Aliamphritea ceti: one gene and its partners. The protein of the gene in region 2 interacts with the protein of the main gene of each other region in a pairwise test. Links are inferred from orthologs where the notes say so. Each region holds a gene or a part of one and is shown on either strand. Other genes may lie near its edges.

Region 1 (7,354 bases), 720 kb from region 2 along the record:
TCTGATGCGCATTACCCAGCTGTTCTGTCAGGCCTTCACGTATTGGCTGTAGACCCTGCAGCCCAAAGCCAGGATCATTCATTTGCTGCACATTTTCATACATTGCTGTGCTGGTATATGTCTGGCTGCGGGTCAGCTGGAAGTCCATAGACGCCAGTTCAGCACCATCCATCTGATAATTAGCAGCGGTATTAAAAGCATCCTGTACATTGCCAGAGAAGAAATCATTGGCAATGCCTGTCATGTCTTTTACCAGGTTCGTTATCGCATCCAGCTCATCAGCATTTAAGTCGCCCTCGACACTGAATCCAAAAGAACTGCTGGAAGACTGCTCTAACGAAACGCTTGCTGCCTGGCCGTTGTTATTACTGACGCCTGCAATACTGGCTCTGAAGCTGTCCTGTCCACTGAACTCGATGGTAACTTTGTCACCTTCTTTGGTTTCCAGTGTCAGTGAAAAGCTTTCAGCAGCAGTAAAACGCTCTGACGCAGCTACTGCCTGCGAACTGCCACGACGTGATACTTCATCAGATTGCGTCTGTCCCGGCGGGTCTAATCGTTCATTACGCCCCGGAGTCCGGTCAGAAGAAAGAGGATTACTGAATAAGTTCGAGGACGGTAACTGTGAAATGTCCATCGTGCAGGCCCTGTATATTAAGTGGATCAATGGTCTGTTTATCGACACTGATTCCACAAACTTAAGGCCTAAATTCAATCAGTTTGGTATTTACTAATAACCAATAGCCAACTAAGGCACTGATTAATATTTAACCTACTTTGATTAATAAGCAGTTTTTATCGCAGCTTTAAAGCAAGAAATGTTAGAAAATAAATTTTTGTCAGCAAATTTCTATCTGCTCTATCCACTTCTCTTCATCGTTATCCAGATATACCTGTTCCAGTAAGGCTCCTGGCCAGGCATGTTGCTGGTTGATATAACGAAGCATAGCGACAGACAGCATTTTGACCGGAACCACTTCGCTCCAGATAGAGTTATTCAGACATCGCCAGTGATTATGATCAATTAACCTGGGCCGCATAATCTGCTTCTGACAAGTACCACAAATCATAATGCAGTGATCATAATCAGGCTCAGTCAGAACCGGCGGTACTTCATACACCGACAGCTTCACACCCTGCGCGTCACACAGTTCACAATGTGCGCTGCAACGGCGCACTAAATCTTTACCGAACATCGACAGGCCATAATGACCTTCATAATGTTTAGCATGTCCTCTGGACATACATCACCCCCATACTCAGTAAGACCTGCAAACAGCACTTTGTAATAGGTGTTGCCCTACAAACTGTACAGGCCTTAACACGAGTCCATTCCATATACAGCGTTGACACTAAGTATTAGTCAGGTCGCCAGAATTACAACTTAAAAATCAATATATCTCCTTTATTTCAATAAGTTATAAGAAAAATTTAAACACTTTAACTATTGTGAAATAATAGATTTTTCAGGTGTTAGCGGCACGTTCACTGCTGTTACATGCCTATTAAGCACGGCTTTTACCAAGTGGTCAGTTGCATATGCAACAAAACTCATTTTGAAATTTTTTCCCGTTTATACCTGTAAGACCCATAAAAATGACATATGTCACTTTACAGTTGAGGATTACATAAATATGATAATCGTTATCATTTAGATTTACGGAATTAAAACTATGCGCTTTCTTTGCGAAACTCACCGCCAGCAACTTCTTCAGGATGAAAATCAGGTACTCAGTCACTGGCATGAATGGATGCGGCAGGGTGATTCTTTTTTGCAGGCAGAGCAGTGGGCTGACGCTTTTCGGGTACTGGGATGTAGCTTTGAAGCCGCCGAGTGGTTGCTATTTGATTGCCAGACTGAGCAGCAGGATTTTGCCCACCTGAAACATTTTATTACCGCTGGTCAAAGGCTTGCTGGCTGTTGTCGCCGCAGTGGCCGTACCGATCTGGAATTACACTTCTTACTCTCAATTCACTACCGACTGATTGATCTGGCAAAAAGCAGTGCATCTGAATATTACCCGCTGAGCCTTAACCTGCAGGAATCTATTCAGCGACTCAAGCAGCATAGTCATCAGCATGGCGCGTTTGAAGGATATCCGGATTGTCTGGCAGAAACAGCAACCTACCAAAAGAGCTTGCGTCGTCATCTTCACTGATAACAACGCAGCCTTACCAACAACAGGCGAATGAAATTACAGCGTCAGTGTGAAATCATCGGCATCCTGATAAGCAGGGAATTGCTCCCGAAACGCCAGTAGATCTGTTTTTAATAAAGTTTTACTGGCGCAGAAGCTTTTACCCTGCACCTCATCACACATAATTTCGCCTTTGAAATCCAACAGCATACTGTCTCCGCTGTATTCAAGCTGATTGGCATCTACCCCTACCCGGTTTACACCAACAACATAACAAAGGTTCTCAATTGCTCTGGCAGCTAATAATGTCCGCCACGGATAGCGGCGTACCGCTGGCCAGTTTGCCACATACAACGCCAGATCATAGTCATTGCGGTTGCGTGAATAAACAGGAAAACGTAAGTCATAACACACTTGCAGTAATATATCCCAGCCACGAAAGTTGACCACAACACGACCTTCCCCGCTCTGGTAACGCTCGTGTTCGCCTGCCATGCGGAACAGATGACGTTTATCGTAAAACTGAACGCTACCATCAGGCTCAACCCAGAGCATCCGGTTGTAGTATTCACCATCCTCAATAATTGCCAGGCTGCCACAGACAGCAGCATTTCGCTGTGCCGCCTGTTGCTTCATCCAAACGATACTTTCACCATCCATATTCTGGGCCGCTTTACGGCTATCCATAGAAAAACCAGTGGCAAACATTTCAGGGAGCACTATCACATCAGCCTTGGCTGAATGTTCATCCAGCATGCGTACATACATTTCACAGTTCTGTGCCGGGCTCTGCCACTTAATATCTGGCTGAACCAGTACAACGGTCAATTCGTCCTGAACTAAATTTTGCATAATATTTCCGCGGCCTTCTCAAGAGTATTGTCTTCTTTGGCAAAACAAAAACGGATAAGTTTCTGCGCCGGCGGCTGTTGATAAAAGACTGAAATGGGGATTGCCGCAACACCCTGCTCTGTCAGCCAGTCAGCAAACTCAATATCACTTTTCTGGTCATCTATCGCTGAATAATCCATCAGCTGAAAATAAGTACCGGCCGTAGTCGAAAACTTAAAACGGCTTTTTTGCATCAGTGAACAGAACAGGTCCCGCTTGGCTTCATAAAATGCCGGCAACTGCAGATAATGCTCCGGATGCGTCTGCAGATAATCTGCAACGGCACACTGCATAGGATGTACCGAACTGAACGTCAGATACTGATGAACCTTACGCAATTCCTTACTCAGCGCCTCAGGCGCCACGCAATACCCAAGCTTCCAGCCGGTGGTATGTAAGGTTTTTCCGAAAGAAGACACCACAAAGCTGCGGCTAGCCAAAGCAGGTCGGGTAAGTACACTGTGATGCTGACTGCCATTAAAATAAATATGCTCGTACACTTCATCACTGAGCAGCAATATTTCGGTGCCGGCTAATAGCTTTTCCAGACCGTCCAGCTCAGTTTCACTCAGTACTGCTCCACTGGGGTTATGCGGAGAGTTAATAATCACCATCCGGGTACGGGTGTTAATTGCCTGAGCCAACGTATCGAGTGGTAAACTAAAATCACCACTGTTCAACTGCAAATGTACAGCCGTACCACCATTCAGCTCTATCGCCGGTTCATAACTGTCGTAGGCCGGATCAAACACAATCACCTCATCGCCCTGACGAATCACAGCACTGATCGCAGCAAAAATGGCTTCTGTCGCACCACTGGTAACAGTAATTTCAGATTCAGCATCCGGCAGCACGTCGTAGCAACGCTGGGTTTTCTCAGCAATAGCCTGACGTAAAGAAGGTGCCCCTGTCATCGGCGCATACTGATTCAGCCCTTGTTGCAGATAAAAATTAACCCGTTCCAGTAATTCACGTGGACTGTCAAAGTCAGGAAACCCCTGTGAAAGATTGATAGCATTTTTTTCGGCTGCCAGTTGCGACATTCGGGTAAAGATCGTTGTGCCGACTTTTGGTAATTTTGAATCTATATGCACGATTAAAGTCTTTTATCAGTACGCTGTTATTTTCAGTTTCTGACAAAATCTTACACCCAGTTGATAGCTACCGCAGTAACTTCCTCAGCTTTTCAATACTGGCGCCTAATTGGCAACACTGGGCAACATCAGACAATATTAAAAATAAAGAATTGAAAGCACTAAACCTATTACCCATCAGAGTTAGCAGTGACACTAACTTATAAAATTTTGGCCCCGTGATTAGTTCTGCCAAGCACATTAAAAAATTAGTAGATGTAGCACGCCACGAACGAGCACCCCTATTGCGGCTCCAAGCATGGCAGCTTTCGCGACTTGCCTTACCCGCTTGCCGGCAGAAATAATAATAGCTACGCCAACAACATCGAACGGATTAATAGCGAAGCCTGCAATCCGGTTGAGATCCGTCACTGTCAGCGCTCCCTGATCCAGCAGATCCAGTGTTACCCCCATCATCGCCGTGCCACCGGCAATAAACTTAGTCACAATAGGTAATACCGCAGCTTCCGGTAACGCCAGTAACTCCAGCAGTGGAGATAACAACCAGGTAATGCCCTCAATGGCACCGGTAAGCTTCAGCACATTCACCAGACATATAGCCAGTATCAGTAAAGGAATCGAACTGATAACGATTTTAATACCTTCCTGACCACCGTCAGACATAATCTGCATGATGCTCTTCGGCTCTGGCTTTTCTGCTTCTACCGCATGGTCTTTCTGATCGCCATCATCCCAGACAGGCTGTCGGGCAAACCAGTAATAGGTAGCGCTGGCGGCGACCAGACCACCCACTACAGATGTCAGCATCATAACGCCCAGATCAAGACCCACTGCTGCCAGGGGAAACACTACATTGGCTTGCGACAAAGTCAGTACTACAGCCAGTGTTGCCGCAATTGAACGCCGGGCGGTACCGTCTTTATCCATAACCGCCAGAGTCGCAATCGGTGCTGAAAAGCTGACAAACAGAATCTTAACGATGGCAAATACACCCATACCGGGGATACCAAATATCCGTAACAGAGGTGACAACAGATTGGCTATGAATGCCAGTACCCCCTTAGCCTCCAGCAACTTCATCAGTGCCAGCATGACTACCATTACCGGCATCAACAGATACAGGGCCATATCAACGGCCGTTCGGCCAGACTCTAAAATTAACGGGACAATCTGCTCCACTGGTAATGCTCCATATCTAACCGCAGATAAAAACCGGCAATTTTACGCAAAGCTACATTTCTGGTCTGAAATATTTTACGACCGGTCTGACCTTTCCTTTATAACGGCAATGGCACCAATTCGCTCTCAGGTGGTCTTACACAGACTTAACGGTGTACAAAAACTTAACAAAATCTTTCATTACTCACCATATTGGGTATATTGAACGGTGTGTCGTTTTTCTTTTTACATCTGTGCATTAATACTGCACCACGTGCATTACCCAATTTCTAACACGTGTTCAAAGGCAATGACTATGCGATCAGCACTTTTTTCAATAGTTATATTTTTTAGTGCTTGTATTCAGGCTGGTACACAGTCCTCTTCCGAAAAACTCCCTCAACTTGCTTCTGTCAGCGTCGCTGTACTTGCTGACAATGAAACCGATCCGCTGTTGCTAAAGAATGCCGATATGCAGGTACCGATTGCCTCTGTCACAAAAATAATGACGGCAATGGTTATTCTGGATGCCGAACAGGATCTGAACGAATACATCACCTTCACTAAAGCTGACAAGCAAGCCATTAATAACTATTACAGCCGTATCCGAATAGACTCCCGCCTGCGCCGTAAAGATGCGCTGCGGATCGCCCTGATGTCTTCAGAGAACTTTGCGTCAATGACGCTGGCAACTAACTATCCGGGTGGCAGCAAAGCCTTTGTTCAGGCAATGAATGATAAGGCCGCAGAGCTGGGCATGAATCAAACCCGCTTTGCAGACCCAAGCGGTTTATCGCCCAACAATGTAGCAACGGCATCAGATTTGGCGAAAATGGCTCTGGCGGCGGCTAAGTACCCTAAACTTCGTGAATTCAGTACTACCGGCCAGTTCACAGCTAACTTCAAAGGCCCTCGCTACCGTCTTGGCTACGGTAATACCAACCCTCTGGTACATCGCACCAGCTGGCCAATAGATATCACTAAGACCGGATACTTAGATATTGCCGGGCGTTGCCTGGTAATGGTGACGGAAGTTAAAGGTAAAAAACTGGCAATGGTATTCCTGAATTCATACGGAAAACGGACTCCCATAGGCGATGCTGGGCGGGTAAAACGATGGCTAACAAAAGGTGAAACGGGCAAAGTCAGCCAGAATGCCCGTAACTATGAGAAAAAACAGCTGGCACTGTATAAAGAAAGACAAGCAACACAATTAGCTGCTAACGAAAGCTGATTAGCCCTCTTCGTAAGGCTCAATCTGAAATGCATCCATGACATATCCGGCGGTTCCCAAATCATGAGCAACCGTCGCGACTTTTAACTTTCCGGTTACCCAGACAGCGTCATACAGATTTTCAACATTCGTACCTGGTTCAAACGCTACATGAATCATCTGATTTGAAGGCGGTGGCGGCACATGGATACAAGCACCAAAATACGGTACTAAAAAGAACTCCGTCACCCGGGAACCTTCTTCACTCAGCGGTACGACAAAACCGGGAATACGAATCATCTTGCCGTCCATTTCAGGCACCACTGGCGCCGAACTCAGTGCTTGCATCATCGCTTTAAATTTAATATCTGCTAACGGGTCGAAATCATCCAGGCTGCTGTACTGATCGGCACTGGCAGCAAAAATAGCTTCGATGTTGTAATCCGCTGGCATTAATACTTCCCAGTCGAGTTCTTCAACCGGCTCACCATTGAATGTCTCTGCTGCGCTTGCAGTCAGAGGTAATGAGATCCACAGTAAAGCCGCCAGCAAAGCGGACAGACAGAATTTAAACACCCGGTTACTCCATCAGATAAATATCAGTCATTAAATACGAATAGTCATACCGTCAGCCAGTGAATAACGGTAAGCCCTATAGCCCGGTATTAAACCGGTACATAAACCCGCGACAAAAATAGCTCCGAGCAATCCAAGCTCATGTAAACTCAGCCAGGTAAGTTGCAGATATAAGCCAAACTCAGTTTCCAGCAAATTCAAACCTGCCGCCAAAACCATAAATAATAAGCCAGTTCCCAGCAAAATACCCAGCAATGTCAGCAAACAGGTTTCCATTACCAGTA
Region 2 (8,512 bases):
TGCTGATAAACCCGGCCCGCAGTGAAGTTATTACGCTTACCCATAGTTGTACGGATAAAACGCTCATAGTGGCCCAGATCCAGATCAGTTTCAGCGCCATCTTCAGTGACAAATACTTCACCGTGCTGAATAGGGCTCATCGTGCCCGGATCGACGTTAATATAAGGGTCCAGCTTGAGCATGGTGACTTTAAGCCCCCGCGCCTCAAGAATTGCTGCAAGTGAAGCGGATGCAATGCCTTTCCCCAACGAAGAAACAACACCGCCAGTGACGAAGATATAACGCGTCATGTGGAACCTGTATATGGTCATAAACTTGGATAACGCTGCTTTATCACACATTCCATTACGGAATATTTTCTCCACGCAATAAAAAATACCGGCCGAAACAGGTATCTATTGGTGAGATTCAGTCTGAATAAAACAGCAACATAAGATGGGGCTACAGGGTACCAGAATCACCCACAGCAAACAATGCAGACGGTTGCCAATCTAGCCAGAAAGGCGGCTTATTTTCACCGTCACACCAACTCTGGCAAATACAGATTCCAGGTATAGCAACTATCTCTCCAGCCCTGATGCATACAGGCCAGTTATCACGCTGCCAGGGAGGCACTCCGGCCTCCTGAAACAAATGCTTTAATGATTTACCCGGCCGACCTAAAGGATGACATTTATCACCTTCCTGCCGGCTACGAATGTCCACGCCCATCAGCCATGAGTCTAAATCCTTACCGGCATCAGACTTGAGCGTCAAAACACCGCCATGCGAAAGACCTGACGCCAACACATCAATCAAGCACTCCTGCCACCGTAAACTTTCAGTCACTGGATCAATGTATAGCTTGGAACGGTAACGACGAATAACTGTATCACCTAACAGCAATTCAGGCTGTGAATCAGCAGCAGCCTCTGCCATAACACGTAAACTATCTACTTGCCCCTCTGACAACATCAGGCCAAACTGACGAGACCAGTACCGCAGAGCATTGACCTGACGGCGCCCGGACAGCAATTTGAGTTCAGTAAGAGACAAGGTATTAGCTGATGCCAAGCAGGCCTCCAGGTCGGCCTGAGCAAGTTCTTCAAGAAGCGCTTCAGCATCTGCAAGATGACAAGCTGTAGCATTGAGACGCTCATTCACCCGCGGCCATCGTTTAGCGAGTAATGGCAACACTTGCTGACGCAAATAATTACGGTCGTACTGAGTATCTGAATTACTGGGATCTTCTACCCAGCTTAAACCTTCCCGAATTGCCCAGCTTTTCAGCTCAGAACGTGAACATCCCAGCAAAGGTCGCAGCAGCTTACCATTATTCAGTTTGCGTTGGACGGCCATAGCTGCCATACCTCTGACGCCAGCTCCCCGAAGCAAACGGAACAGCAAAGTTTCGGCCTGATCATCAGCATGATGCGCCATCATTAAGCAAACATCAGAAGACATCTTATCTTCGAAAACAGAATATCGCGCATTACGAGCAGCAGTTTCGACACTCCCACCCTCAAGCTGAACCTTCTCAGCACGAAAAGTCAGACCACGTTGCTCAGCCTGCTGTGCACAAAACAGCTGCCACTCGCCAGCCTCAGACTGCAACTGATGATTTACATGCAAAACGGTTACTTGCTTTGCTGGTAAAAAGCGGGCTGCCAGCTCCAGCAAAACCATCGAATCCAGACCGCCACTCAGAGCAATAATCCAGCGTTGAATACCTGAAACCTTAGTCAGCTGTCTTTGAAAGCGTTGTGATAAATCATCCACAGATACACCACTCATTACGATAATATCTACTCTGCTTAATTATCTAAATAGTACTCTAAAACCTGCGCACTAAAACCAATACTCAAAGCCAGCACCCTAAAACAAAAAAACCGCCGGAAATTCCGGCGGTTCTTCTTAATTCAGCGAGTCGCTTACTGATCAACACCATAAGCCATCAGACGCTCGTAACGACGCTCCAACAACTCTTCTGTGTTGAATTCGTCATAACGTACCAAGGTATCTAACAAGTGCTTTTTAAGGTTTGCAGCCATTAAACCGTGATCACGATGTGCACCACCTAATGGCTCATCAACAATCTGATCAACCAGACCTAACCCAAACAAGCGGTCAGATGTCAGACCCATTGCTTTAGCAGCATCAGGAGCACGGTCAGCACTCTTCCAAAGAATAGATGCACAACCCTCAGGAGAAATCACAGAATAGGTTGAATACCGCAGCATCAATAACTCATCACAAACACCGATAGCCAGAGCACCACCGGAGCCACCCTCACCAATAACAGTGGAGATAATAGGCGTTTTCAGTCGCGACATAACTGCCAGATTGAAGGCAATGGCTTCACTCTGACCGCGTTCTTCCGCACCAATACCCGGATAAGCACCCGGTGTATCAATGAACGTCAGTACAGGCATTTTGAAGCGCTCTGCCATTTCCATCAAACGCAGCGCTTTGCGGTAGCCTTCAGGACGCGGCATGCCGAAGTTACGACGTACTTTCTCTTTAACTTCACGACCTTTTTGATGACCAACGATCATAACAGGACGACCATCAAGGCGCGCAATCCCACCAATTAGGGCCTGGTCATCCGCATAATGGCGATCACCATGCAGTTCTTCAAAATCATCAAAGATGTGTTTTACATAATCAAGCGAATACGGGCGCTTAGGATGACGCGCCAGCTGTGAAACTTGCCATTCGCTCAAGTCAGAAAATAAAGACTCAGTTAAGCTACTGCTTTTCGCCTGTAACTTGCTGATTTCTTCTTCAATATTCAGTTCGTTGTCATTACCGACCAGACGCAGCTCTTCAATCTTCGCTTCCAAGTCAGCAATTGGCTGTTCAAAATCCAGATAATTGGGATTCATGCTTAACGTATTCCGTTTGTTTCTAAGTCGCTGCCGGGCGCGTCCCGGTAACGGAAAAAAATTCTGCTAAGTGTACCCGCACATGGAATCAAGAACCAGTATCAGTCCACACTTAGCGGTTATTTAATAACAAATAGACACAGCATCGCCGCCAAACTGATCTTTAAGTTTAAGTAACACTTCGTCAGTGGGCTCGATTTTCCAGTTATCACCAAGATAAACACGGGCCGATGCGTCTTCTCTGCTGTACTGTAATGCAACACTCACCGCCGCAGCGCCTTTAGAGGACTCTAAAACCTGCTCCAATACTTTGAGCTGACGCTCTTTTAGCTGTTCGGCTTGGCAGTTTACCTGAATATGCGAAGCATAACGGGCACGTGCCTGAGTGATATTAATAACTTTATTCGCCCTAACTTTAGTACGACCTGAATATTCATCATGCGCAATTTCACCTTCAACCAATAAAATTGCATCTTTATTCAGTAAGTGACGATGTTCGTCAAAACTATCACCGAACAGGGTAATCTCTATACGGGAAGTACGGTCATCAAGTGTAATAAAGCACAACGGATCACCTTTTTTGGTTTTCTTCATCCGTATATCAACCACCAGACCCAGCATTTTTTGCTGCTGGCCTCTGGCAGGCTGTAGCTCAACAATCCGTTTGGAAATAATATTTGGCAGCTCAGCTTCATATTCATCTATAGGATGACCCGTCACATACAGACCAAGCGTATCTTTCTCGCCCTGCAGACGTTCTTTATCGGTCCAGCAACGCAGCTTTATATAATCAGCATATGGATCGCGGGGATCCTCAGCCTCCATATCGCCAAACAAGTCAAACATACCTGCGTTCTGATTACGCTCACTCTGATCTGCTGCTTTTAACGCTTCAGGAATCGCTGCCCACAACTGAGCACGGTCCGGACCAAGCTTATCTAAAGCACCACATCGCACCAGTGCTTCCATCACCCGTTTATTAATTTTTTTGCTGCCAACACGTTTACAGAAATCAAAGATATCTTTAAACGGCCCTTCCTTTCTTCCTTCTACAATCGACTCAATTGGTCCTTCACCAACACCCTTAACAGCTCCCAGACCATAGACAATTTCACCCGCGTCATTTACCGTGAACAGATATTCTCCACAGTTAACGTCCGGCAGTACCAGCGGCAACTCCATCGAGCGGCATTCTTCAATGAAGATCACCACTTTCTCGGTATTCTGCATATCTGAAGATAATACAGCCGCCATAAAGGGTGCAGGATAATGTGCTTTTAGCCAGGCTGTCTGATAAGACACCAGTGCATATGCAGCAGAGTGTGATTTGTTAAAACCATAACCGGCAAACTTTTCCACCAGATCAAAAATATTACCCGCCAAATCCCGGTCAATATTATTTGTTTCGCAACCTTCAAGAAAAGAGACCCGCTGCTTCGCCATTTCTTCAGGCTTTTTCTTACCCATTGCCCGACGCAGCATATCTGCGCCGCCAAGGGTATAACCTGCCATCACCTGAGCAATCTGCATTACCTGTTCCTGATACAGGATAATGCCGTAGGTAGGTTCCAATACCGGCTGGAGACTTTCTAACTGATAATCAGCATGGGGATAAGCCAATTCAGCCAAACCGTGCTTACGGTTAATAAAGTCATCTACCATGCCCGATTGCAATGGCCCTGGTCGGAATAGTGCCACCAGTGCCACTATATCCTCAAACCGGCTTGGCTTAAGCCGGTTTACCAGGTCCTTCATTCCGCTGGACTCCAACTGGAATACAGCAGTTGTCTCAGCTGATTGAAGCAAATCGAAAGTAGTAGAATCTTCCAGATCGATTAAAGCAATATCAAGAGGCTCTTCGCCTGTTTTCGCTCTAATCCCATCAATAGTTTTAACAGCCCAGTCGATAATAGTGAGCGTACGCAGACCTAAGAAGTCGAACTTAACCAACCCGGCTTCTTCAACATCACCTTTATCAAACTGTGTAACAAGCCCGTGACCATGCTCATCGCAATAAGTCGCGGAAAAATCGGTTAGCTTGGTTGGCGCAATAACCACCCCGCCGGCATGCTTACCTACGTTTCGGGTGACACCCTCAAGCTTGTAGGCCATGTCCATGATTTCTTGCGCTTCTTCGCTGGAATCAACGAACTCACGCATCATAGGCTCTTCTTCCATAGCCCTACTGAGTGTCATACCTATTTCAAAAGGTATGAGCTTTGACAGTTTATCTGCTAAACCAAAGGCCTTACCCTGTACCCGGGCTACGTCTCTGACAACCGCTTTTGCAGCCATAGTACCAAAAGTTACAATCTGAGATACCGCGTCCCGACCGTATGTTTCAGCTACATAATCAATAACCTTATCTCGGTTATCCATACAGAAGTCGATATCAAAATCCGGCATTGATACCCGCTCAGGATTCAGGAATCGCTCAAAAAGGAGGTCATATTCCAGCGGATCGAGATCGGTAATTTTCTGCGCATAGGCAACTAACGAACCTGCACCCGAACCACGTCCAGGCCCAACGGGTACGCCGTTGTCTTTACCCCATTGGATAAAGTCCATTACGATAAGGAAATAACCGGGAAAACCCATTTGAGTGATAATATCTAACTCAAAGTTCATCCGGTCTTCGTATGCTTTTCGCTGTTCGGCGTAATCCTCAGCTTCTTTATCCAGCAATATCTCAAGGCGGTCTTCAAGACCCTTCCAGGATACATCAGCAAAGAATTCATCCATGGTCATGCCATCAGGAATCGGATACTTAGGTAAATAATATGTCCCGAGATCCAGCTGTAAATTACAGCGTTTGGCAATTTCAATGGTATTAGCAATGGCCGAAGGAATATCTGCAAATAACGCCTGCATCTCTTCAGCGGATTTCAGATACTGATTTTCACTGTAGTCTTTCGGACGAGTAGGGTCTTCCAGTGTGCGGCTCTGGTTAATACATACCCGAGCCTCATGCGCGTCAAAATCCGTAGGACTGACAAACATAACCTCATTAGTAGCAACTAAGGGACAGCCGCTACGTTGCGCTAATTTTACAGAAGCATGCACACACTCTTCATCATTAGTGCGATCGGTTCGTTGAATTTCCAGATAAAACCGCTGTGGAAAAATCGCCTGCCACTGCGCCAATAAAACATCCGTCTGATCACTGTTGGCCAGCAACGCTTTGCCAATTTCACCTTCTTTAGCGCCGGAAAGCGCAAGCAATCCTTCCGGTTGCGCCGCAATCCACTCTTTAAGAATCACCGCCCGGTCATGTAAAACATTCTGACCTTTCTCATAGGCTAATGAAATCAGCTCGGTAAGATTACGGTAGCCTTCCTCATTCATGGCCAATAGCGTTAAGCGATGCGCTTCATCATCTTCAAGACTATTTACAACCCAGACATCTGAACCAAATATAGGTTTAACGCCAGCACCTGTTGCGGCTTTGAAAAACTTAATCAGACCAAAAAAGTTTGTCTGATCAGTAAGTGCTATTGCAGGTATCTGCTGTTTTTTTGCGGCCCCCATCAGTTCTTTAATACGAACCAGACCATCTACCAATGAAAATTCACTGTGCAGACGCAGATGGACAAAACCGGGAGCGTTATTCATAAGTTAACCAAATTAATTAAACTGAATGTTGTTCAAGTAAACGGGCCACAGGCTTAAAACTGCGACGATGCTCTGAGATCGGGCCATACTTTTTAAGCCTCTCAAGATGCAACGGTGTAGGGTAACCTTTATGCTGAGCAAATCCATAGTCAGGATACTCAACATCCAGAGCTTTCATTTCCCGATCCCTGTATACCTTTGCCAATATTGATGCAGCACTTATGGAAGGCTCTTTTAAGTCACCCTTCACTATTGCTTCTGACGGGCAAACCAACCCTGGAGGACAACGGTTACCATCTATTAATGCATATTCCGGAGCAGGGGTCAGTTGATTAACTGCACGACTCATTGCCAGCATTGAAGCATGCAGGATATTTAACTCATCGATTTCTGCCACCTCTGCCCAGGCGATAGACCAGGCAAGAGCACGCTCCTGAATTAAAGGATATAAAGCTTCACGCTTTTTTTCGGTAAGTTTTTTTGAATCTGTCAGTCCTGCAATAGGCTTACTGGGATCTAAAATAACGGCAGCGGCAACAACCCGTCCAACTAAAGGACCTCGTCCAACTTCATCAACACCTGCCACTAACTGCTGACCCCGAAAATCAAATCCCTGAATCTGCATGCAAGCGCCCTCTCTTATCAGCAACAAGCTGTAATACCGATTCAGCTGCCTGTTCATCCGCATTCTGACGAAGCTGAATGTGCAGCTGATGAAAACGCTGCGTTACAGGTCCTTGCTGTTTACTATCAAGCAAAGCTTCTTCAACTAAAGGCCCCAAAACCTCAGGCCGCACATCATTCTGAAGCACTTCAGGCACTAATTTTTCACCCGCTAACAAATTAGGCAGAGAGATATACGGTGTTTTTACTAAACGTGACAATATTTGATACGTCAGCGATGCCATTTTATAGGCGACAACCATCGGCTTTTTCAAAAGCATAGCTTCTAACGTAACCGTACCTGATGCCATTAAAACAGCATTAGAAGCTTGCATAATCAGGCGGGACTCTTTCAAATGCAACCGGACAGGCAAGTCGCTGTAATCAGACTCAATTAACTCTTTCAATGAATCAAAACGCGCCTGGCTGGCAGCAGGAAGGATAAACTGTAATTCCGGGTTTCTCTGATACAGCCATCGCGCTGTATCCAGAAAAGGCTGCGCAAGATATTTTAGCTCACCTCCGCGACTACCAGGCATAAGGGCTATCAGCGTATCGTTTGCAGGGATTTTTATTTGTTGACGCGCGTCTAATATAGACGGCTCAAGCTCAATCATATTAGCCAATGGATGACCAACAAACTTAACCGGCATATCATGCTGTTCATAAAAGCGTGCTTCAAAAGGCAACAGCGTCAACATAAGATCTGTTGTTTTTAGAATTTTGAAAACCCGCTTACTTCGCCAGGCCCACACAGACGGACTGACATAATGAACGGTAGGTATACCTGCGTCTCGCAGCTTACCTTCCAAGTTCAGCGTAAAATCAGGCGCATCGATACCGATAAAAACATCTGGCTGCCAATCGATCAACTGCTGGGTAAGCTGCTTGCGTATCCCGAGCAACTCCCGTAAACGTCCCAGAACCTCTACCAGCCCCATTACAGACAGACGTTCCATTGGATATAAAGAACGACACCCTTCTGCCTGCATCAGCTCTCCACCAATGCCACAAACCTCAAGATCAGGTACAGATTGACGTAATGCCTTAATCAGACCAGCGCCAAGAATATCTCCTGACGCCTCACCGGCAACGACAGCTACTTTCATACGTCCGGCCTTAGAAGTGATTAGCGAATAATGCCACGTTCAGAAGATTTAAGAGAGTCGATGATCAGCTGTACTTCAGCACAATCTTTAACCATTACCTGCAATTCATCCAATGCTTCATCCAGCTTCAGACCACTGCGATATATCAGTTTATAGGCACGCTTAATACTACGAATCGCATCATCGCTGTAACCTTTACGGCGTAAACCTACTGAATTAATACCATGTGGTTTTGCTGAATTGCCATTGCACATAACAAAGGCA
Region 3 (7,424 bases), 1.1 Mb from region 2 along the record:
AAAATCGACCACCGTCATCTCCCGCAGCATCGAAACAAAGAAAAATAAGCGCCGCTAATGTACCATAGCCCTTTCTGCTATTCGATTATAATTACAGTGAAGCTTTCCGATGTCCGATACTATCAGCGTCAGCCAGGTTATTGATAAATTCGCCAGCCGTTTTTGCCCGGAAAATGCCGTAGGCGTTAACACTTGCTATCAGTTCATACTTGATGACGCTGAAGACTTTTATCTGGATATAGCCAACCAGCAATGTCACGCAGTGCGCGGCGAACATGATGACCCGGATATCACTCTCATCACTGACAGCGAAACATTTATTCGCATCGTCAATGGTGAAACTGACGGCATGAGCGCTTACCTAAAAGGCAGCTTACGCGCCGAAGGTAACATCATGCTTGCCACTAAACTCAGCAAGCTTTTTAAACGCTGATTTAATACAAACACACAGAGTCAGTATAGACAGGATATTGACGGGCTACATTATTCAGCCGGCGGAACCCTGCCTCTTGAGCGAATAAAGTCATTAATCAAAAAGCGTGATATAGAAAAAGACGTTGGCAGGTCAGGCAGGTTATCAACATGAAACCATTGCGCATCTGCCAGTTCTTCCTCCTGCAAGTTAATCTCCCCCCCTGCATACTCAGCAGTGAAGCCCAACATAAGAGAATGAGGAAATGGCCAGGGCTGGCTTGAAAAATACCGGACATTCTTAACGTTCACCCCGGTCTCTTCGCGCACTTCTCTCGCAACTGCAGCCTCAGCGGTCTCGCCTACTTCAATAAAACCGGCCAGCGTACTGTATACGCCCGGGATAAAATTATGGCCATGACCTAATAAGCAATAATCACCATCACTCACCAGCATAATGACGCATGGAGATAAACGTGGATACTGTAACAAGTTGCAGCTAACACACTGCTTAGCAAGATCTTTTTCGTGATGTAGCAATGACGATCCACAGCGGGGACAATAACGGTGATCATGCTGCCAGGTAGCCACTTGAGAAGCTCTGGCCAATATCTGAAAGACTCTGTTATCAGCCCCAGCTAATAATTGCCGCAGAGTCAGCACATCCTGTGTCAACTCATTACTTAAGACATTCAACACCAGCATTTGCACTGAGCATTCAGGCTCCAGACTTAACTCATAGCAAGCCTGAATATTGCTCTGCTCTATACTTTGCTCTGTAAACAACCACCTGCCACCGGCATCTGTCAGCACAATATTATTCAGAACATACACATATTCGGTAGTCTGCATCTTGACTAATCCCTGAAAAGAAACAAAATGTTAAACCATATAATAAAACGGAAACGGCATACGATGTCTAATCCGCCCACCAACAGCACTGCTTTATTAACAATGCTTAGGTGAGAAATGCTTTTGAATGACAAGTGCAGTTTTATGTAATTTCTGAACAGGAAGCACCAACATCTGGCAGTGACACATTTCCAAATAGGAAAGCAAAGGGCTCGGATGTGGTATACCTTAAGCCCCTCTAAGGTCGGATTCAGTCCATTTCTTGGTGCTGTTAGACTTTTGCTTTATAAAAACACCTGATACCCTACGATCATCGAATAATAAACTGTATCACTTACAGCCACTTATCGGCACAGGATGATATGTCAATGACAACAATGCAGGCTCTCACTAAGAACTTCCTTGGTAATTCACCAATTTGGTATAAACAAGCGATCGTTCTTTTCTTAATTATTAACCCTATTCTGTTTGTGACCGTCGGTCCGGCTATTACTGGCTGGATACTGATCTTCGAATTTATCTTCACACTGGCTTTGGCACTTAAATGCTATCCATTACAGCCCGGTGGCTTATTGGCAATGGAAGCCATAATCATAGGCCTGGCAAGCCCTGAAAGCGTTTACCATGAAGTAGAAGCTAACCTGCAGGTTATCTTACTGCTAATGTTCATGGTTGCCGGTATTTATTTCATGAAGGACATGCTGTTATGGGCCTTCACCAAAATACTGCTGAAAGTGCGCTCCAAGACATTTCTATCCCTGTTGTTCTCTTTCTTCGCAGCTGTGCTGTCTGCATTCCTGGATGCCCTGACAGTAACTGCTGTACTGATCAGTGTCGGTGTCGGCTTCTACGCGGTTTACCATAAAGTTGCCTCCGGCAAGAGCTTCCATCTGGAAGATCACGACCATGCGAACGACGAAGAAGTTCACATGGACAAGCATGAAGTACTGGCTCAGTTCCGTGCTTTCTTGCGCAGTCTGCTGATGCACGGTGCTGTAGGTACTGCTCTGGGCGGCGTTTGTACGCTGGTTGGTGAGCCTCAGAACCTTCTGATTGCTGAAAAAGCGGGATGGAATTTTATTGAATTCTTCGTTCTGATGACGCCAGTAACAATGCCTGTACTGGTAGCTGGCTTGATTACTTGTGTTCTTCTTGAAAAAGTTAAATGGTTTGATTACGGCGCACAGTTACCAGAAGCTGTTCGACACATTCTGGAAGAATATGCGATTGAACAAGACCGTAAGCAAACTAAACGTGACAAAATGGTATTGGTTGTTCAGGCTTGTGTAGCACTATTCCTGGTACTTGCTCTGGCATTACACATTGCTGCTGTAGGTCTTATCGGCCTGGCTATCATCATTCTGCTGACGGCTTTCAATGGCGTTGTTGAAGAACATCAGATTGGTAAAGCATTTGAAGAAGCATTACCTTTCACCGCACTGCTGGTTGTATTCTTTGCCATTGTTTCAGTGATTCATGAGCAGCACCTGTTTACGCCGATTATCACTGCGGTTCTGGCAATGGATGAAGCGATTCAACCGGGCCTGTTCTTCATTGCTAACGGTGTACTCTCTGCTATCAGTGATAACGTTTTTGTAGCAACTGTTTATATTAACGAAGTAGCTGCAGCACTGGATGCTGGCACAATTACCCGTGAGCACTTCGACAAGCTGGCCATTGCAATCAATACCGGTACGAATATACCAAGCGTTGCAACACCTAACGGCCAGGCTGCCTTCCTGTTCCTGCTGACTTCTGCATTGGCACCATTAATCAGATTGTCATACGGTAAAATGGTTTGGATGGCTCTGCCATACACCATTGTCATGAGTATTGTTGGCTACCTTAGCGTGACTGCTTTCATCTAATGATGAAACAGGCACAAAAAAGCAGGCTTAATGCCTGCTTTTTTATTGCCTGAAATTCGTTCAGGAAGCTGCTTCACCCTGCTCGACATCTTTCCAAATGCAACCACCTTTAGACTCAAGCTTGTCAAGAAAAGCCTGGTGCTCTGCGAGCTCATCATTGCTGGCACTTAATACAGTCAGCTGAAATTCATTTGGATCTAAACGCTTAACTTTACTACCACCTTCACCAGAATCACCATCCCCTCCTAACAACAGCGCTTTCTGCCCGCCAGTCAGAAGAAGATAAACATCTGCCAGTATCTCGGAGTCAAGCAAAGCGCCATGCAGCTCACGATGTGAATTATCAATACCATAGCGACGACATAGCGCATCAAGGTTATTTTTTTGTCCCGGATGCTTCTTACGCGCCAGTGCAAGCGTATCAACCACACCACAGAAATCATTTACCCGCTCAGGGTGATTATTCAGTCTGAACTCGTGATCCATGAAGCCAACATCAAACGGCGCATTATGAATAACCAGCTCACCACCACGAATAAAATCCAGAAACTCTTGTTGGATTTCAGCAAAGCGAGGCTTATCTGCCAAAAACTCATTGGTTATACCGTGAACACCAATCGCTTCATCTTCCACGACTCGGTCCGGATTTATATATTGATGGTAGGTCCTGCCGGTCAAACGACGGCCCACCATTTCAACACAACCAATTTCAATGATCCGGTGACCCTCTTTAGGATCTATACCTGTTGTTTCGGTATCCAGTACTATCTGCCGCATTGAGCTATCTCACTTTCTTTATCAGTTCAGTTAAGATCAGGAAGCCGCGCGCGCCTGCTCAACACCTTTATTGGCTAACTCATCCGCCAGTTCATTGCCCGGATGTCCGCTATGGCCTTTTACCCAACGCCAGTCAATCTTATGACTGGCATTAAGGGCATCTAGCCGCTGCCATAAATCAGCATTTTTGACAGGCTGTTTCGAGGCAGTTTTCCAACCATTGCGTTTCCAGCCCTTCAACCACTCGGTAATACCCTTTCTCACATACTGTGAATCAGTCGTAAGGATTATCTCACAAGGCTGCTTCAGCGCCTCAAGCGCCGCAATTGCTGCCATCAGCTCCATCCGGTTATTCGTGGTATTACGCTCACCGCCACATAACTGCTTTTCATTTTCGCCGTAGCGCAGCACAGCTCCCCAACCACCAATACCAGGGTTCCCTTTACAGGCACCATCGGTATAAATCTGTACAGTTTTCTGCACACTCACCTCTTAATAAATAATTATCGACCAATTTTATTTGCCCGTGCCGTAGGTTCAGCAATTGGTAAATTAATTAATCGTCGCCGCTGCCACCGGGGCTTTATTGCTGTAATTCCAGCAACATCTTTACGTGCAACCTGAATAGAAAATGCGCCGTTACGCTTACCGTAACGTCGTAATATACGTTCACAAAAGAAACTGTTTTCACGCCATTTTGCCCGTTGAAACGGCAATGCAAAATACCCGGATAACGCGCGTACTTCTGACAATTCCAACAACGCTAACCAATCACGTAAACGATGCTGACTAATGAAATGACCACTCCATGGCAACTCATTCTTGTGCCATCTTAGCGCTCGGTATAGTCCCCAGGAACTGATGGGGTTAAAACCTAACAGAATTAAATGTCCGCCCGGACGCAGGATACGGGCAGCTTCACGCAATACCTGATGCGGACTTTGAGCAAAGTCCAGCGCATGATGTAATACCACTACATCACAACTGTTATGTTCAAGTGGTAATTCTTCATTTGTGGCAATCAGTGCATGCGTGCTCATGCCTAATTCAATCACAGGACTGACTCGTACCCGATGCTTAATCGGGCTTTCACGGCCCAAATCGAGCCGACTATCAACACTGATTTGTACCAGGTGGTATCCAAACAGAGTCGGTAACAAACGATCAAGTAATGCCTGTTCCGCATCCAGTAACTGCTTACCCAGATCCGAATCAAACCATTCCCGCAAAGCTGGCAGGCATTGTTCCAGTGGAGGTTGTTGTTTCAGCAGCATAATAACAGGAAGGTTCCGCTCGACAGAATAACTCCCTGCAGTATACAAAGACTCCCGCAGGGATGCAGCCACAAAGGCTAAAGAATCCAAGCATTTCTGTTAACACAGAACATGACTCTCGGTATAACAGCTGAACTGATCAATGACTGACGTAGACGCCGAATTGTTCAGGTAACTTATGATGCCGGCTAAAGTTATAGAAACGATCAATAACACACTCAGTAACTTCCTGACCTTTACTTACCAGCAACAACTCCTGATCCGTCATAACATCTTCAGCAAACACCATTCCGGGTGTCAGCCCCATCAGGCCAACATGCTCTAACGTCAATTGCCGCGCTTCACCCAAAGACTGAACAAAGAATTTAAAGATACGGGGGTCATAGCGTTCCTGATTCTCGTGAATATGCGCCAAAGCAGATTCAGCAGAACCTCCAAGCTTTTCAAAACGCTCATAATCCAGTGCAATTTTCAAAATACGTGCACCTACCGGCAAGTCATTACCACACAGATTATCTTCCGGAAAACCACTGCCATCATAGCCCTTATTTTGATAACGAATTGCCTGCGCAACATCCTCTAGCCTTGGAATTTTACTTACCAGTTTAAAACCTACTTCACTGTGTTTATAAAACTCAAGTTGCTGATCTTCATCCAGCGGCTGACCCATCATCAGTTTATCAATAATCGTTTTAGGTAAAGTGATATAACCTAGCTGCGCCAACATTGCCATTGCCTCATACATCCAGAGACTATGACTGCCCATTGCTTTAACGCAATCAATCACATAACGCTTAACCCGGCTGACCGAGCCAAAAGATTCAGGGCACGCCAGAGAGAGAGTTTCGATCAAAGCTTCGATGCTCTTTTTCAAAGTCGTACGGAGCATCTCCTGTTCGGCAACTATCAATTGATACTGTTTAATCGAAAGCTTAAGTATTTGCAGCATTTCTGCCGGCGAGCAAGGCTTATTAATAAAACGGAAAATATCGCCCTGATTAATCGCATCAATCGCAGTTTTCTGATCTGCATTACCGGTCAGCATCAGCCTGACACTGTTTTTTGATGCCCCTCTGGCCTGCTGCAAAAACTCAACGCCATTCATTGACGGCATTTGCATATCCGTCACGATTACAGCAATTTCTTTATGCTTAGCCAGCACCTCTAAAGCATCTTTACCACTCAGCGCAGTATGAATATCAAAATATTTCCGTAAATTACGCTTGTAAGCATTCAACACATTGACTTCATCATCGACAAACAACACGGCATATTTCATAAACACTCCATGATTCAGTAATGCTGAAAAATTACTCAGCCATTCAACTCACCGCTTAAACGCTTATAACAACAACCAACTGGCAAGCCGCTCTTCAGCAACCAGCCCTTGCTCAGTAAGCCCTTCAGATAAATTAGTGCCATTAATAATGTCTTCCGCTAAAACGTTGGCACAAAACAATATATGCGGCATGGAAAGCTCATTACTATCAAAATGCGCTGAAGAATGATGGTATGCCACGCATTCAACAACCTGTTGAGGAATACCCCATAACCTCAGCAGGTAGACACTTATCTGGTCGTGAGAAACACCTATCGCCTGTTTTTCCTGCAGAATGGCATCTCCATCATTGATATCATTCCACTGTGCATTTTCTGCCAGACTGTCAGGAAAGTACTGCAGCATTACCAACTCACCGAGATCCTGCAACATACCTGCAATCAATAACTGATCAGCTTCCTTTTGCGAAAAGCCTTCTTTACGGGCAATTTTCTTAGCAATATTCCCCACCAGCTGACTTCTATGCCAAATGTTATTCAGGCAACGTGTATCTATCTCTTCTTCAAATTTTTCAAATACTTTTATAGACAATACTAAGCTCTTAATGACATCCAGACCAAGATGCGCGGTCGCCTCTGCAGGTGAAACAATTTCCCGTGCTAATCCAAAATACGCTGAATTAACAATCTGCAGTAATTTGACAGACATGCTGATATCGCTGGCAATCAGCTGAGCAACTTGATCGATTGAAGCATCTTTGGAAGCCAGAATTCTGACAAGCTTTTCGTAAATAACCGGAACAGATGGCAGAGAGCTAATTCCTGAGATAAAGTCACATAATTCAGGATCCTGAATAATCGACTGAATCGACAAACTACGTTCAATTAATGAAGATAAGGTTGTCGCATCCGCTGGCTTGGCAATAAATAAATGTGTCGCTTTGATACTTTCCAGAATCATTTC

The links. Proteins that work in one complex are often made in the same cells at the same time.
Region 1: the proteins of dnaE (region 2) and OCU49_RS07330 interact in binary tests that used the Escherichia coli proteins (3 or more experiments, as listed by UniProt). The link is inferred for Aliamphritea ceti from one-to-one orthologs.
Region 3: the proteins of dnaE (region 2) and dnaQ interact in binary tests that used the Escherichia coli proteins (3 or more experiments, as listed by UniProt). The link is inferred for Aliamphritea ceti from one-to-one orthologs.

What each region holds. Positions count from the first base shown.
Region 1 is NZ_AP025282.1:1,596,456-1,603,809, reverse strand. The notes cover bases 2,051-4,978. They hold OCU49_RS07330 (pyridoxal phosphate-dependent aminotransferase), read right to left. Parts: upstream 4,124-4,978; coding sequence 2,978-4,123; downstream 2,051-2,977. Other genes in these bases: OCU49_RS07325 (nucleoside recognition domain-containing protein), read right to left, coding at 4,364-4,978; OCU49_RS07335 (amidohydrolase), read right to left, coding at 2,196-2,990; OCU49_RS07340 (hypothetical protein), read left to right, coding at 2,051-2,159. In the rest of the region: OCU49_RS07350 (hypothetical protein), read right to left, coding at 1-637; OCU49_RS07345 (phnA protein), read right to left, coding at 840-1,244; more of OCU49_RS07340, read left to right, coding at 1,674-2,050; more of OCU49_RS07325, read right to left, coding at 4,979-5,302; pbpG (D-alanyl-D-alanine endopeptidase), read left to right, coding at 5,598-6,515; OCU49_RS07315 (DUF3299 domain-containing protein), read right to left, coding at 6,516-7,070; OCU49_RS07310 (ABC transporter permease), read right to left, coding at 7,101-7,354. UniProt on the Escherichia coli protein: Shows aminotransferase activity with methionine and histidine as substrates, and to a lesser extent also with phenylalanine.
Region 2 is NZ_AP025282.1:879,219-887,730, reverse strand. Bases 2,788-6,873 are described here. They hold dnaE (DNA polymerase III subunit alpha), read right to left. Parts: upstream 6,477-6,873; coding sequence 2,988-6,476; downstream 2,788-2,987. Other genes in these bases: rnhB (ribonuclease HII), read right to left, coding at 6,493-6,873; accA (acetyl-CoA carboxylase carboxyl transferase subunit alpha), read right to left, coding at 2,788-2,864. Outside these bases: pyrG (CTP synthase), read right to left, coding at 1-290; tRNA lysidine(34) synthetase TilS, read right to left, coding at 442-1,773; more of accA, read right to left, coding at 1,911-2,787; more of rnhB, read right to left, coding at 6,874-7,101; lpxB (lipid-A-disaccharide synthase), read right to left, coding at 7,082-8,248; lpxA (acyl-ACP--UDP-N-acetylglucosamine O-acyltransferase), read right to left, coding at 8,269-8,512. UniProt on the Escherichia coli protein: DNA polymerase III is a complex, multichain enzyme responsible for most of the replicative synthesis in bacteria. This DNA polymerase also exhibits 3' to 5' exonuclease activity. The alpha chain is the DNA polymerase catalytic subunit.
Region 3 is NZ_AP025282.1:1,963,995-1,971,418, reverse strand. What follows is about bases 2,051-5,048. They hold dnaQ (DNA polymerase III subunit epsilon), read right to left. Parts: upstream 3,909-5,048; coding sequence 3,192-3,908; downstream 2,051-3,191. Other genes in these bases: OCU49_RS09005 (class I SAM-dependent methyltransferase), read right to left, coding at 4,412-5,048; rnhA (ribonuclease HI), read right to left, coding at 3,945-4,391; nhaB (sodium/proton antiporter NhaB), read left to right, coding at 2,051-3,131. Outside these bases: protease SohB, read right to left, coding at 1-12; OCU49_RS09030 (SCP2 sterol-binding domain-containing protein), read left to right, coding at 110-433; nudC (NAD(+) diphosphatase), read right to left, coding at 484-1,263; more of nhaB, read left to right, coding at 1,626-2,050; more of OCU49_RS09005, read right to left, coding at 5,049-5,182; OCU49_RS09000 (HD domain-containing phosphohydrolase), read right to left, coding at 5,322-6,461; OCU49_RS08995 (response regulator), read right to left, coding at 6,525-7,424. UniProt on the Escherichia coli protein: DNA polymerase III is a complex, multichain enzyme responsible for most of the replicative synthesis in bacteria. The epsilon subunit contain the editing function and is a proofreading 3'-5' exonuclease.